DNA from 2 places in the Verrucosispora sp. WMMA2121 genome. Region 1 is predicted to be linked to the other one. Evidence: predicted binding sites of a transcription regulator. Region 1 holds the regulator's gene; the other holds the start of a gene.
The links. The regulator HspR, encoded in region 1, represses chaperone genes until heat shock. The targets are predictions, from matches to a motif close to TTGAGTNNNNNNNACTCAA.
Positions count from the first base shown of each region.

Region 2: a site for HspR is predicted at 4,743-4,761, ahead of lon (endopeptidase La). Genes of this name have one in related genera too.

Region 1 covers NZ_JAPZBH010000006.1:2,235,833-2,243,349, reverse strand. Annotated here, with positions in the region: gene dnaK (molecular chaperone DnaK) at 106-1,983, shown strand; gene grpE (nucleotide exchange factor GrpE) at 2,030-2,791, shown strand; gene dnaJ (molecular chaperone DnaJ) at 2,877-4,052, shown strand; gene O7605_RS19190 (heat shock protein transcriptional repressor HspR) at 4,081-4,518, shown strand; gene O7605_RS19185 (hypothetical protein) at 4,698-4,934, shown strand; gene O7605_RS19180 (hypothetical protein) at 4,991-5,419, opposite strand; gene O7605_RS19175 (cation:proton antiporter) at 5,590-6,801, opposite strand; gene O7605_RS19170 (cation:proton antiporter regulatory subunit) at 6,809-7,309, opposite strand; gene O7605_RS19165 (hypothetical protein) at 7,390-7,517, opposite strand, start outside.
Region 2 covers NZ_JAPZBH010000006.1:3,106,205-3,113,721, forward strand. Annotated here, with positions in the region: gene O7605_RS22885 (hypothetical protein) at 1-509, opposite strand, end outside; gene O7605_RS22890 (helical backbone metal receptor) at 683-1,408, opposite strand; gene O7605_RS22895 (DUF2726 domain-containing protein) at 1,607-2,491, shown strand; gene O7605_RS22900 (hypothetical protein) at 2,778-4,028, shown strand; gene O7605_RS22905 (histone-like nucleoid-structuring protein Lsr2) at 4,164-4,511, opposite strand; gene lon (endopeptidase La) at 4,785-7,127, shown strand; gene O7605_RS22915 (tartrate dehydrogenase) at 7,197-7,517, opposite strand, start outside.

The DNA of each region.
Region 1 (7,517 bases):
TCAAGTTCACTCAACTTGAGGTGGGGTCGCTGCGGACGGCAGGTGCCGCGCAGCGGGACGGGAGGGCCCGTCACCTGCTCAACGTAACGAAGCGAGGAAGCGAAGATGGCACGTGCGGTCGGTATCGACCTCGGCACGACGAACTCCTGCGTCAGCGTTCTGGAGGGCGGTGAGCCCACCGTCATCGCCAACGCTGAGGGCTCGCGGACGACCCCGTCGATCGTCGCGTTCGCCCGTAACGGCGAGGTGCTCGTCGGTGAGGTCGCCAAGCGCCAGGCGGTGACGAACCCGGACCGGACGATCCGCTCGGTCAAGCGGGAGATCGGCACCAACTGGTCCGTCGACATCGACGGCAAGAAGTACACCCCGCAGGAGATCTCGGCCCGGACGCTGATGAAGCTCAAGCGGGACGCCGAGGCCTACCTGGGCGAGCAGATCACCGATGCGGTGATCACCGTCCCGGCCTACTTCAACGACGGCCAGCGTCAGGCCACCAAGGAGGCCGGTGAGATCGCCGGCTTCAACGTGCTGCGGATCGTGAACGAGCCGACCGCGGCAGCCCTGGCGTACGGGCTGGACAAGGGCTCCAAGGAGCAGACCGTCCTGGTCTTCGACCTCGGTGGCGGCACCTTCGACGTGTCGCTGCTGGAGTTGGCCGAGGGCGTCATCGAGGTCAAGTCGACCAGCGGTGACAACCTCCTCGGCGGCGACGACTGGGACCAGCGGATCATCGACCACCTGGTGAAGACCTTCCGGGGCGAGCACGGCATCGACCTGTCGCAGGACAAGATGGCGATGCAGCGGCTCAAGGAGGCCGCCGAGAAGGCCAAGATCGAGCTGTCCGCCGCCACCACCAGCAACATCAACCTGCCGTACATCACCGCCGGTGCCGCTGGCCCGCTGCACCTGGACGTGACGCTCAGCCGGGCCGAGTTCCAGCGGATGACGCAGGACCTGCTGGACCGCTGCAAGGGCCCGTTCGAGCAGGCCGTGAAGGACGCCGGGATCAAGGTCTCCGACGTCGAGCACGTGATCCTCGTCGGTGGCTCGACCCGGATGCCGGCCGTGACCGAGCTGGTCAAGCAGCTCACCGGCCGTGAGCCCAACAAGGGCGTCAACCCGGACGAGGTCGTCGCCGTGGGTGCCGCCCTGCAGGCCGGTGTGCTCAAGGGCGAGGTCAAGGACGTCCTGCTGCTCGACGTGACGCCGCTGAGCCTGGGCATCGAGACCAAGGGTGGCATCTTCACCAAGCTGATCGAGCGCAACACCACGATCCCCACCAAGCGCTCCGAGGTGTTCACCACCGCCGACGACAACCAGCCGTCGGTGCTGATCCAGGTCTTCCAGGGTGAGCGTGAGATCGCCGCGTACAACAAGAAGCTCGGCACCTTCGAGCTGACCGGCCTCCCGCCGGCCCCGCGCGGCGTGCCGCAGATCGAGGTCACCTTCGACATCGACGCCAACGGCATCGTCAACGTCCACGCCAAGGACCTGGGCACCGGCAAGGAACAGAAGATGACGATCACCGGCGGTTCCTCGCTGCCGAAGGACGACATCGAGCGGATGCGCCGGGACGCCGAGGAGCACGCGGAGGAGGACAAGCGCCGCCGCGAGGAGGCCGAGACCCGCAACGTGGCCGAGGCTCTGCAGTGGCAGACCGAGAAGTTCCTCGCCGAGAACGGTGACAAGCTCCCCGCCGAGAACCGCGAGAAGCTCAACGAGGCCCTCGGCGAGCTGCGTGGCGCTCTCGGTGGCAGTGACATCGAGAAGATCAAGTCGGCGCACGAGCGGCTCGCGCAGGTCTCCCAGGAGGCGGGTTCGCTGCTCTACGCCCAGCAGGCCGAGCAGGCCCAGCCGGGTGGCGAGGCCGGCACCGGCGCGACCGGTGGCGCCGACGCGACCGGTGGCGCGCAGGCCGGCGGCGCACGGCCCGGTGCGGACGACGTGGTCGACGCGGAGATCGTGGACGAGGACAAGAAGTGACGGTCCTGGCCACCCGAGCGCACGGGCAGAGGGATGAGGTAGTCGTATGACGGAGAAGCCACGAGCCGCCGACCCGGGTGACACCGGGTCGGCGCCGGGTGGCTCGGCGTCCGAGCCGGCCACCGGCGACGCGCCGCGGGTCGTCATCCGCAACAACCGCAAGATCAGTGAAATCCGTGAGCCCGACGGCACGGCGGCCGACGCCGGACCGGACGTGCCGGCGGAAGGTCTGGTCGAAGAGGCCGAGGTCGTGGTCGACTCGATCGAGGTCGAGGCGAGCGCGCTGAGCGACGCGTCCACCGAGGGGCCACCGGTTGTGGACGCGCCGGCACAGCCGGTCGGAGAACCGTCCGAGCCCGCTTCCGGCGGGCTGGGTGCCGAGCTGGAGGCGCTCCGCGCCGATCTGGACGAACGCACCCGCGACGTGCAGCGGGTGTCGGCCGAGTACGCCAACTACCGCAAGCGGGTCGAGCGCGACCGTGGCCTGGTCACCGAGCAGGCGACCGGGTCCGTGCTCGCCGCGCTGCTGCCGATCCTGGACGATCTCGACCGCGCTCGGGAGCACGGCGACCTGGTCGGCCCCTTCGGTTCGGTGGCCGAGCAGCTCGTCACCGCGCTCGGCAAGTTCGGGCTGACCCCGTTCGGCGAGCAGGGCGACCCGTTCGACCCGACGCGGCACGAGGCGGTGGCCCACCAGACCTCGGCCGACGTCACCGAGCCGACCTGCGTACAGGTGATGCGCCGGGGCTACCAGGTCGGTGAGCGACTGCTGCGGCCCGCGCTGGTCGCGGTCGCCGACCCGGAATAGTGCGCGACGGTGACCCGGCCGCCCCGCCCGCCGACACCCGGTGGGCGGGGCGGACCGGGCCCGGCGGTGGGGAGGAGGTGTACGGGTGAGTTCGAAGGACTGGATCGAGAAGGACTACTACGCGGTCCTGGGCGTGGCCAAGGCCGCGCCGGCTGATGAGATCAAGAAGGCGTACCGCAAGCTGGCCCGCGAGTCGCACCCGGACCACAATCCCGGCGACGCCAAGGCCGAGGAACGCTTCAAAGCGGTGTCCGAGGCGTACGCGGTGCTCGGCGACGACGCCAAGCGCCGCGAGTACGACGAGATGCGCTCGCTCTTCGGCTCGGGCGCGTTCCGGCGTGGTGCCCGCCAGGGCGGCCAGCCGGGCGGTGCGCCGTTCGACGTCTCCGACCTGTTCGGTGGCGCGCAGCCGGGTGGCGGCCGGTTCGCCGGTGGCAACATCTCCGACCTGTTCAGCTCGATCTTCTCCGGTGGTGGCGGGGGTGCGGGCGCGCCAGGCCCGGCCCGGGGCCGGGACATCGAGACCGAGGTGGCGCTCGACTTCGACGACGCGGTGCGCGGCGTGACCCTGCCGCTGACCCTGCGCGCGCCCGGTGTCTGCGACACCTGCCACGGCAACGGTGCCAAGCCCGGCACCGTGCCACGCACCTGCCCGGTCTGCCACGGTGCCGGGGTCACCAACCGGAACCAGGGTGCGTTCAGTTTTTCCGAGCCCTGCCGCAACTGCCAGGGCGTGGGCACGGTGGTGGACGAGAAGTGCCCGGAGTGCCAGGGCACCGGCGGAGTCACCAAGACCCGTACGCTCAACGTCCGCTTTCCCACCGGGGTGGCCGACGGCCAGCGGATCCGGCTGGCCGGCCGGGGCGAGCCGGGTGAGCGCGGCGGTCCGGCGGGCGATCTGTTCGTGCACGTGAAGGTTCGCCCGGACGAGGTCTTCGGGCGCGCCGGCGACGACCTCACCCTGACCGTGCCGATCACATTCGCGGAGGCCGTCCTCGGCACCGACCTGCGGGTGCCGACGCTCGACGGTCCGGTGACCCTGCGGGTGCCACCGGGTACGCCGAGCGGTCGCATCCTGCGTGCCCGGGGCAAGGGTGTCAGCCGCCGGGACGGTCAGGCCGGCGACCTGCTGGTCACCCTCGACGTGGTGGTGCCGGCGCGGATCTCGGACGAGGCACGGGCCGCTCTGGAGACGTTCGCCGAGCAGACCCCGCCGGCGGCCCGGGAACATCTCGACGCGCGGGTGCGTCGGTTCGGTTGATCGGTGAAGCGGTGCGGAGGTGAGCGGGATGGACGGGTTCGTCGGCTCGGATGACCCGGCATACGAGGCCAAGGTGCTGATGATCTCGGTCGCGGCGCGGATGGCGGGGATGCACCCGCAGACGCTGCGTCAGTACGACCGGCTCGGCCTGGTGGAGGCCGGCCGGGCGGCCGGTGGTGGTCGGCGGTACAGCGTCCGGGACGTGGTGCTGCTGCGCGAGGTGCAACGGCTCAGCCAGGACGACGGCGTGAACCTCGCCGGGATCAAGCGGATCATCGGGCTGGAGCGACTGCTGGAGCAGGCACAGCAGCGGGTCGCCCAACTGGAGGCCGAACTCGACGCCGCGTACCGCCGGATGGCCGAGCTGGAATCGCTGGCCCGCTTCCCCGGCCGGGATCTCGTACCCACCAACCAGACCTCGACCGCTCTGGTGGTCTGGCGTCCCCGACGCAGCCCCGGGCGCTGACGCCCGCCATCGCCGAAAGGGTGTGGCTCCGCCAGGCGGAGCCACACCCTTTCGGCGTCTCCGCGGCGCTGCGCCGCTCGTGTTTCCGCAAACCCGAGCGCCGGACGGGTTGTCCCGACTAGCCTTCCAAATAACGTCTAAACCAACTCAATCCGGACTCCGATCTGGCGGGGGGAGCCATGACGGAAGCGGCGAGGAAGGTGGCCGAGCAGACGGAGCAACGCCTCGACGACCTGGCTGAGGACGTCCAGCGCCGGTTCGACCGGATCACCAAGGGACGCGTCTCCGACCAGGTCCAGGCGGGCAGGTTCAGCGGGCGGGGCGATCGGGTCGCCGCCGACCGCGGTCAGGTCGGCCGTGGTGCCGGCCAGGTGCGCAGTGACCAGCACCGTCGTGAGCGGGGCGGGTCGCGCTGACGATCCGCCGGCGTGCGGGCCGGGAGCCACGGGGGGTCCCGGCCCGTTCGGCACGTTCAGAGCCGGCGATTCTCCCGGACCAGCCCGCCCTCGCACCACTCCCGGTACACGAAGAGCTCCGGCCGGGTCAGCAGTACCCGGCTGTTGTGCGCCCAGATACGCATCAACTCGTCGCCGTTGCGCTCGGCCTGGTCGACGAGCTTCCGGAAGCGACGCTTCGGGTGCGCCCGGAAGTTCGTCCGGATCCCGTCGGCGGCGTAGATGTAGAGGCAGTGCAGCGCGAACCGACGCGCCGGACAGCGGGTGTCCATGGCGAGTTCGAACAGCGTCATCACCAGCCGGTCACCGGAGACCAGCAGGTCCCAGTCCGGCGGCATCGACGTCAACGGGACCGAGTCGGGTTGGTAGGCCCACGCTCGCAACTCCGCCGGGCTCGGATCGACGGGGTTGGCGAAGCCGTGGAACGCTGACTCCTGCACGCTCACCGGCCAACCTTCCGCTTCCGCCCGCGGGGACGTGCGCCCACCGGGAACCTGGCTGCTGGGGCGACACGTTAACGCGGTACCGGTGAGTACCGGTAGACCCTGCGGGAAGCAATTCGGCATCTGTTGGTCGACGGGGGGCCGTCCGGACGGTCTCACCGGCCGGTGAGCGGTCACGCCCGGTCGGCCACCGGCGCCCGTTGCGCCCGTTGGGCCCGGGCCCGCGCCCGCAGCCACTGCTTGAACCAACCCAGATCCGGCAACCGGGCGAGCATCGGCCCGGTCACCACCGTGATCAGTACGTACGCCGTGGCGAGCGCCGCCAGCTGCGGATCGACGCCGCCGGCGGCCACCGCCAGCCCGGCGATGACGATGGAGAACTCGCCCCGGGGTACGAGTGCCAACCCGGCCCGCCAGCGTCCGGGCTCGGCGATCCCGGCCCGCCGGGCCGCCAGGTAGCCGGTCAACGTCTTCGTGCCCATCGTCACGAACGCGAGCAGCAGCGCCGGCAGCAGCACCGGCGGGATGCCCCGAGGATCGGTGACCAGGCCGAAGAAGACGAAGAACACGGCGGCGAACAGGTCCCGCAGCGGAGTGAGCAGTTCGGTGGCGTGGTGGGCGACCGGGCCGGACAGCGCGATGCCGACCAGGAACGCGCCGACCGCCGCCGAGACCTGGAGCTTCGCCGCGATCCCGGCCACCAGGAGGGTCAGCCCGAGCACACCGAGCAGCAGCGCCTCGGCGTCGTCGGCCGACATGAATCTGGAGATCTGCTTGCCGTACCGGACGGCGACCACGAGCACCGCGATGACGGTCACCACCGCGATGCCCAGACCGACACCGCCCTTCGCCACGCCCACGCCGGCCAGCAGGGCGGTCACCAGGGGCAGGTAGAACGCCATCGCCAGATCCTCGATCACCAGCACCGAGAGGACCACGGGTGTCTCTCGGTTACCGAGCCGGCCCAGGTCGGCGAGGATCTTGGCGATCACCCCCGAGGACGAGATCCAGGTGATCCCGGCGAGCACCACCGCGGACACCCAGCCCCAACCGAGCAGCAGCGCGAAGGCCGCCCCCGGCAAGGCGTTGAGCAGGGCGTCGATCAGCCCGGCGGGCGCGGATGCCCGCAGGTTGCCGACGAGTTCGGTGGCCGAGTACTCCAGGCCGAGCATCACCAGCAGCAGGATCACGCCGATTTCCGCGCCGACGGCGAAGAATTCCTCGCTGGCGTTGAGTTCCACGATGCCGCCGTGGCCGAAGGCGAGTCCGGCGAGCAGGTACAGCGGGATCGGTGACAGGCCGATCCGGCGGCTGAGCCGCCCGAGCAGACCGAGCAGGAACAGCAGGGCACCGACTTCGACAAGCAGGGTCGTGGTCTCGTGCATCCGCGCCTCAGCCGTCCGGATCGCCGTCGGCGAGGATGGCCGTCACGGCGTCGAGGCCGTGCCGGGTCCCGACGACGACCACCACGTCGCCCGCGGCGAACCGGAACGATGGAGCCGGTGAGACGTTCACCTCGCCGTTGCGCAGCACGGCCACGATCGAGGCACCGGTGCGGGTCCGGGCCTTGGTGTCCCCCAACGGCCGGTTGACGTACAGCGAGGAGGCCGGAATGGCGATCTGCTCGGTGAGCAGCCCGGCGGCCTGCTCGCGTAGCCCGGAGAGTTGGCCGAGCATGAGCGACGCGCCGAGAATGTCGGCCAGCGCCTCCGCCTCGTCATCGGTGAGCGGGATGTCCGCCGCGCTGGCGTCCGGGTCGTCCGGGTCGTACAGGACAAGGTCCCGACGGCCACTGCGATGGGAGACCACGCCCAGGCGACGGCCGGACTCCGTCACCAGTTCGTGGCGGACACCGATCCCCGGTAAGGCAGTCTGTTCGACACGTACTCGCACCCCGGCAACGCTACCGGCACGCCGCCGGACGTACGGAGCCGGCGCAGCGGGTACGACATCCGCGCCGGCCGCCTGACGGCTCAGACGAGCTCGGTGAGCCGGCAGGTCAGCGGGGGCCGGTCGACGCGGCTCACGGTCACCGCGACCAGGCAGCCCCGCTCGGGGTCGAGGACGATCCGCAGCGTCCGGCGGTCCGGCAGGGCGAAGC
Region 2 (7,517 bases), 870 kb from region 1:
CCCAGCCCCCAGGTGTCACCGGCGTTGGTCACCGCGATCAGGGCCAGCACGCCGGCGTAGACGAGGTGGTCGTCCATGAAGGGGTTGTTCTCCGGCGGCAGGACGGCCGTCCACATCAGCACCAGCAACAGGCCACCGGTCGCCGCGGCGACGCGCACCCCGATGCCGAGCAGCAGTGCCGTACCGATGGCGGCCAAGCCGATCATGAAGAGCCAGTCGGCCCAGGCGGCTCCGGCGATGCCGTTGTAGAAGCCCTGGAACGGGCCGGCGGCACCGAAGCTGAGGAAGCCCTTGGTCGGGCTGCCCCCGTTGATCCAGGCGTTCTTCGTCTCGGTGGCGAAGCCCAGGCCGAACACCTTGTCCAGGAAGGCCCAGAGGAAGACCCAACCGAGCGCCAGGCGGAGCCCGGCGAGCAGCCAGCGGGCGGCCCGGGTACGGAGGTTCTGGTCCTGGCTGGTCTCGGCCACCGGGGTCTCGGCGGCGGTGTTCCGCTCGATCATCGCGGTCATCATGTCCACGTCCCTTCTCTGCTTCGCACCGCGTGTCCCGGTGGCACTTCCATTGGACGTGGGGAGGGCAGGTGGCGATCAGGGCCGGCGGGCCGTTACCGGCCGGGACCTTCGGCCCCTGTTCGTCGGGACCGCTGACACGGGCCGGCCGGCACCGGGGACGCCCGCCCGGGTCAGTGGGCGACGTACAGGTCGGCCAGTTGCGCGGCCAACAGTGCGGGAGCTTCGGCCAACGAGGGCCCGTACCAGGTCAGGTGGCGGCCGGACAACAGGGCGCAGGGAACCCCGGGAAACGCCTCGGGCCCGTCGTCGCGGGTGAAGCGGTACGGCTCGTCCGGCAACACGACGAGCTCGGGTGCCTGGTCCCGCAGCTGCGGCAGGCTCGGCCGCGGATAGCGCTGCGGCTGGTCGGCGTACGCGTTGGCGACGCCGAGCCGCCGCAGCAGATCCCCGGCGAACGTGTCGGCGCCGAGCACCACCCAGGGACGCCGCCAGACCGGGACCACCGCGCGTCGGAGGACCGGGGTCGCCGGTAGCGCGGCCCACTCGGCACGAGCCTGGGTCAGCCACCGCGGTTGCCCTACGCAGCCCAGAGCGCGCAGCAGCTCGGCCAGCTCGGTCAGCGCACCGTCCACGGTGCGCGGATAGGTCACCCGGACCGGTACGCCGGCCGCGGCCAGGGCATCGGCGTCCGCACGCCGATTCTCCTCGACGTTGAGCAGGACCAGGTCGGGGCGCAGCGAACGGACCCGATCCAGGTCCGGGTACTTGGTGCCGCCGACCCGTGGCACGTCCAGGTCCGCCGGATGGGTGCACCAGTCGGTGGCGCCGACCAGCAGCCCGGGCAGGGTCGTCGCCACCGCCTCGGTCAGCGACGGCACCAGGGACACCACCCGCACCGTTGACCTCCTCGGCCCGGCCGCCGGGTGACCGCCGTCGACCATCGTCCGGTCACCGACGGCCCGCCGGGGGAGCCGCCGGCATGATCGTCATCCTAGACTCGGTCGGCCGGCGGGAGGAGACCCTTGTCGAGCCGGTCGCGTGCCGCGGTCCGGTCCAGCGGCCGCCGACCCGCCAGGAGAGGTTGGGCAGGACTCATGGGTACCACGATGGACGGTGACCACGACCGCGAGCTGGCCCCGGTGGCGGAGAACGCGGGTCGTGGACCAGTGCTGGTCCGGGGGGAGCAGCGGGTGCACGCCGGCCTGCGCCTGGGTGAGATCGTCCGGCGGCGCCCACCGGGTCTCACGGCCAGCCAGTGGAACACCGCCAGCCGGACGCTGTTCGACCACGTGGTCTGCACGGCCGCGACCGGACGGCCCGAGTTCGCCGTCGAGTTCCACGCTCCGTCGACCGACGCCACCGCCAGGCGGGCCGCGCGGACCACGCAAGCCGTCGCCGCCGCGACCGGCCTGCCGCTGCTGCGGATCGTCTCCGCCACCCTGCGTACCGCCGGACACGGGCCACGGATCGTCGCGTACCTCGTCGACGCCCGCCGGTACGCCGCCGGTGCCGCCGGCTCGGACGTGGTGGCGGTCGGATTCCGGGACATCGTGGGCCGACTGCCCGACGGGCGCGAGGGCGCGGTCAACGACCTCGGCGCGCTCGCCCGGGTCGAGGCGGTGCAGGCGTACGTGGCGCGACGACTGGCCGACCCCATCCTGCGCGGGCTGCACGTGCACTGGACGCGAGGTCCGGCCGAGGGCTGGAGCTGGGCCGAGGTGCGTCCGGGTCAGCTGCTTGTGGAACGGGTGACCACGCAGGCGTACGGACTCTCCTGCGGCGTCGAGCCGTCCCGGTTCGCCGAGGACCTGGCCGTCCTCGCGGTCGGGGAGCGGTTGCGGACGGTCGAGGCGGGTGAGCCGCCGTTGCTGCCACGCGAGGATCTGCTCGCCGACATCCGGCGGCTGCGGGACCGCCGTGACGAACTCGTGGGTGACTTCGCCTACGACCATCTGCTGCCCGCGGTGACCGCCTCCTGAACGGTGCCGGTCCGGGCGGACGGTGACCGGCCGGGCGCGGAAAGAAACATCGAAAAAAAGTCCGCGGCCTTTGAACCGCCGTCGGAGCGGGCCCGTACCTCACCGCGAATGGACAGGAACTCCCCAACCCGCACCGGCAGGCGCGGGAGACGGTGCGGAAAGGGCATCGTCGTTCGTCGACGTGCCACCGGCGCGTTCAGGCGGTCACCGTCGAGCGTGCCACCAAGATTCCGTTCGGTCCGTCGAGTCACGAATCAGGAACCGGATCGAGAAGGAGAGCAATTCGATGCGCAGGTCAACCCGGTCGCGCCGACCAACCGGTAACGCGCGGACCAAGCGACTTCTGGCCGTTGGCGCCACGCTCGCTGTCTTCGGCGGCGTCGTCGCCGTGACCCAGATCTCGTCGGCCGGTGACCGACGGTCAAACCAGCAGCAGCGACCGGTGGCGGCCGAATGTGTCGAGCCCAGCCCCGGCGCCACCGCGCCGACCGCTCGCGGCGCCACCACGACCCGCACCTGGCAGAACGGCCGCTGGGTGGTCAACCACTGGGGCGACGGGCAGCAGACCGTCGAGGAGTGCCAGGAAACCCGCGACGGCACCGATGACGCGACCACCGGCGCCCTCGCGGTGGCCTGCCCGGACGTGGTCAGCCGACTGCCGCAGGTGCCCGACCGGGCCCGCGCCGAGGTCGACCGCAACCTGAACGCGTTGCAGACCCAGATCACGGAGGCCGACGAGCGGCTCGCCAGGGAGGGCGACCGGGGCGAGGGGTTCATCCGTAACGCCATCCTCAACCCGCTGGCCAGCAAGCGTCGGGCGACCCTCGGCCGGATCACGATCGCCATCGACCGCTTCGGCCCCCGGCCGCGCGGCCTCGGCAACCTCGCCACCTGCCAGGTGCAGCCGGTCGACAACAACAACGGCGGCAACAACGGTGGCGACAACAACGGCGGCGACAACGGTGGCGACAACGGCGGCGGCAACAACAACGGCCTGGATGTGCTGGCGAACAACTGTGACAACAGTCAGCTCCAGGCGCACGACGGTTTCCAGAACGGCAACCGCTGCATCAGCACCGCCTTCGGCGAGGTCGGCGCCGCGGCCAACAACCCGTCGCTGCTGATCACCGACTTCCCGCAGGAGATCAACCGCAACGAGGGCTTCTCGATCCAGGTCAGCACCCGCAACCTCGTCCGGGACCGGTTCCTGCCGGCCGGGCAGGGCGGCTACTACCTGGAGAGCTCGCTGCTCAACGGGCAGGGCCTGACCCGTGGCCACTTCCACACCGCCTGCCGGATGCTGAACAACACCGACGAGGCGCCCGCGCCGGAGCCGGTGCCGGCCTTCTTCGTCGCCACCGAGGACGGTGGCGGCGGTGCCGAGCCGGACCAGGTGACCATCCAGATCCCGGGCCTGCCGGACTCGGGTATCGCACAGTGCGCGGTCTGGGCCGGTGACGGTTCGCACCGCATCCCGATGTCGGAGCGGGCCAACCAGACCCCCGCCTTCGACGCGGTGCGTATCCAGGTCAACTGACAGCGAACACGCGGCGGGGCCGCCCGGAATTCCGGGCGGCCCCGTCACCTGCCGGAAAGCCGAGCAAACCTGTGGTGACCGGCCCCGGGCCGCGACATACCCGACGCAAACCGTTCCGAGCGGTATTCTCGCTGCTCAGCGGTTCTTGTACGCCTCGGTCACCTCGACCGGGATGCGACCCCGCTCGGAAATCTTGTAGCCGTTCTGGATCGCCCATTCGCGGACGGCGCGGTTCTGCTCGCGGTTCATTCCGGGGGTGCCTGAACCGATGGTACGACGTGGGTTACGGCCCGTGTCGGCGGCGCCACGGCCGAGCCGCCGGCCGGCATTGATAAACGGATCCAGCGCCTTGCGCAGGACGCCCGCGTTCTCGTCGGAAACGTCGATGGTGTATGCCACGCCATCCAGGCTGAACTCGACCGTGCGGTCGGCCTTTCCGCCGTCGAGGTCGTCGGTCAGCACCGTGATTACTTGTTTGGCCATCGTGGATTACTCCCTGTGTCTGGCGGGGTGTGCTCAAAGTTTGACTGATCGTCCGCCAATTGCGCAACAAAAGCGCTTCCGGCGGCGGTTCGCGTTTTGCGCGGCATCGGAATCCCCGATTTCGGATCTGCTCCGCGTGGGCACGGCTCGCCGCGGCGGCCGGTCGGCACCGCCGCGGCCGGTGGGCTGTGTGCCGGGTCACACCGAGGAACAACCTGGGCCTGCCGTGACTTGAGCCAGACACGCTCAACCCAACGCGATAGCAGGTGTTCGATGGCAACTCTTCCGGTACTTCCACTGACCGACGCCGTGCTGCTGCCCGGCATGGTCATCCCGGTGACCCTCGACCCGACCACCCAGGCCGCGGTCGACGCGGCCCGGGCCACCGGCGACCGCCGGCTGCTCGCCGTGCCCCGCCTGGACGGCGAGTACGGCTCCGTCGGCGCGATCGCCACGATCGAGAAGGTGGGGCGGCTGCCCAGCGGCGAACCCGCCGCGGTCATCCGTGGCCTGTCCCGTGCCCGCATCGGCTCGGGTGTGCCCGGCCCCGGCGCCGCGCTGTGGGTCGAGGCGACCGAGATCGACGAACCCGCCCCCGCTGGTCGGGCCCGCGAGCTGGCCCGCGAGTACCGCGCGTTGATGACCTCCGTGCTCCAGCAGCGGGGCGCGTGGCAGGTCATCGACGCGATGGAACGGATGACCGACCTCTCCGAACTGGCCGACTCGGCCGGTTACGCCTCCTGGCTGAGCCTGGGGCAGAAGACCGAACTGCTGGCCGCGCCCGACGTCACGGCCCGGCTGGAACTGCTCGTCGGCTGGGTCAAGGACCACCTGGCCGAACAGGAGGTCACCGAGCAGATCAACTCCGACGTCCGCGAGGGGCTGGAGAAGTCGCAGCGGGAGTTCCTGCTGCGGCAGCAGCTCGCCGCGATCCGCAAGGAACTCGGCGAGGACGCCCCGGACGGTTCGGCCGACTACCGGGCCCGCGTCGAGGCCGCCGACCTGCCCGAGAAGGTACGCGAGGCGGCGCTGCGCGAGGTCGGCAAGCTGGAACGGGCCAGCGACGCCTCCCCGGAGGCGGGTTGGATCCGTACCTGGCTCGACACGGTGCTGGAGATGCCGTGGAGCACGCGTACCGAGGACAACACGGACCTGGCCGCGGCGCGGGCCGTGCTCGACGCCGACCACGCCGGCCTGGCCGACGTCAAGGACCGCATCCTGGAGTACCTGGCGGTGCGCAACCGGCGCGCCGAGCGTGACCTCGGGGTGGTCGGCGGTCGTGGCTCCGGTGCCGTGCTGGCCCTCGCCGGCCCGCCCGGCGTCGGCAAGACCAGCCTCGGCGAATCGGTCGCCCGGGCACTCGGTCGGACGTTCGTCCGGGTCTCCCTCGGCGGCATCCGGGACGAGGCGGAGATCCGGGGACACCGCCGCACCTACGTGGGCGCGCTGCCCGGCCGGATCGTGCGGGCGCTTCGCGAGGCGGGCTCGATGAACCCGGTGGTGCTGCTCGACGAGGTGGACAAGGTCTCCGTGGGGTACGCCGGCGACCCGGCCGCGGCCCTGCTGGAGGTGTTCGACCCGGCGCAGAACCACACCTTCCGGGACCACTACCTGGAGGTCGATCTCGACCTGTCCGATGTGTTGTTCCTGGCCACCGCCAACGTGGTGGAGGCCATCCCCGGTCCGCTGCTGGACCGGATGGAACTGGTCACCCTGGACGGGTACACCGAGGACGAGAAGGTGGCCATCGCCCGGGATCACCTGCTGCCCCGGCAGCGGGAGCGGGCCGGGCTGACCGCCGACGAGGTCGACGTGGACCCCTCGGCGCTGGGTCGTATCGCGGGGGAGTACACCCGGGAGGCCGGCGTACGGCAGCTGGAGCGTGCCCTGGCGAAGATCATGCGGAAGGTGGCCGTGACCCTGGCCGACGACCCGACGCCCGCCCGCGTCGGCGCCGACGACCTGGTCCGCTACCTCGGCCGGCCGAAGCACACGCCGGAATCGGCGGAACGCACCGCGACACCTGGCGTGGCCACCGGCCTGGCGGTCACCGGTGCCGGGGGAGACGTCTTGTTCATCGAGGCGACCAGCATGGATGGCGAGCCGGGGCTGACCCTCACCGGCCAGCTCGGCGACGTGATGAAGGAGTCGGCGCACATCGCCCTGTCCTACCTGCGCGCCAACGGCCGTCGCCTCGGCCTGGACCCGAACGCCCTCGCCGGGCGGCGGATCCACCTGCACGTCCCGGCGGGCGCGGTGCCCAAGGACGGTCCCAGCGCCGGCATCACGATGGTCACCGCCCTGGCGTCGCTGGCCAGCGGCCGACCGGTACGTCCCGAGTTCGGGATGACCGGCGAGGTGACTCTCTCCGGGCGGGTGCTGCCCATCGGCGGCGTGAAGCAGAAGCTCCTCGCCGCGCACCGGGCCGGACTGACCGAGGTGATCATCCCGGCCCGCAACGAACCGGACCTGGACGACCTGCCGACCGAGGTTCGCGAGGCGCTGACCGTGCACACCCTGGCCGATGTCGCCGACGTCCTCGCGCTGGCGCTGCGCCCGGTGGACATCGACGCGGTGTCGCTCGGCGGCGATGGTCAGCGTCTGACCGCAGCCTGAGACACACCCGTGGGGGCCTGGGCAGGTCGGTCCAGGCCCCCACGGGGTTTGTGCGGCGGAGTACGGCGATCAGTCCGGCAGATTCTTGATGATGGCCTCGGTGACGGCCTTGGTGCTGGCGTTGCCGCCAATATCCCGCGTCAGTAGACCCTGCGCGGTCGTTGCCTCGATGGCGGCGTTTATCTTCTTTGCCTCGTCGGGCAGGCCGAGATGGGTCAGCATCATGGCGGCGCTGCCGATGGCGCCGATGGGGTTGCAGATTCCCATTCCAGCGATGTCGGGTGCGGACCCGTGCACCGGCTCGAACATGCTCGGATACCGACGTTCGGGATTGAGGTTGGCGCTCGGGGCGAGGCCGAGGCTGCCCGCCAAGGCGCTGCCGAGATCAGA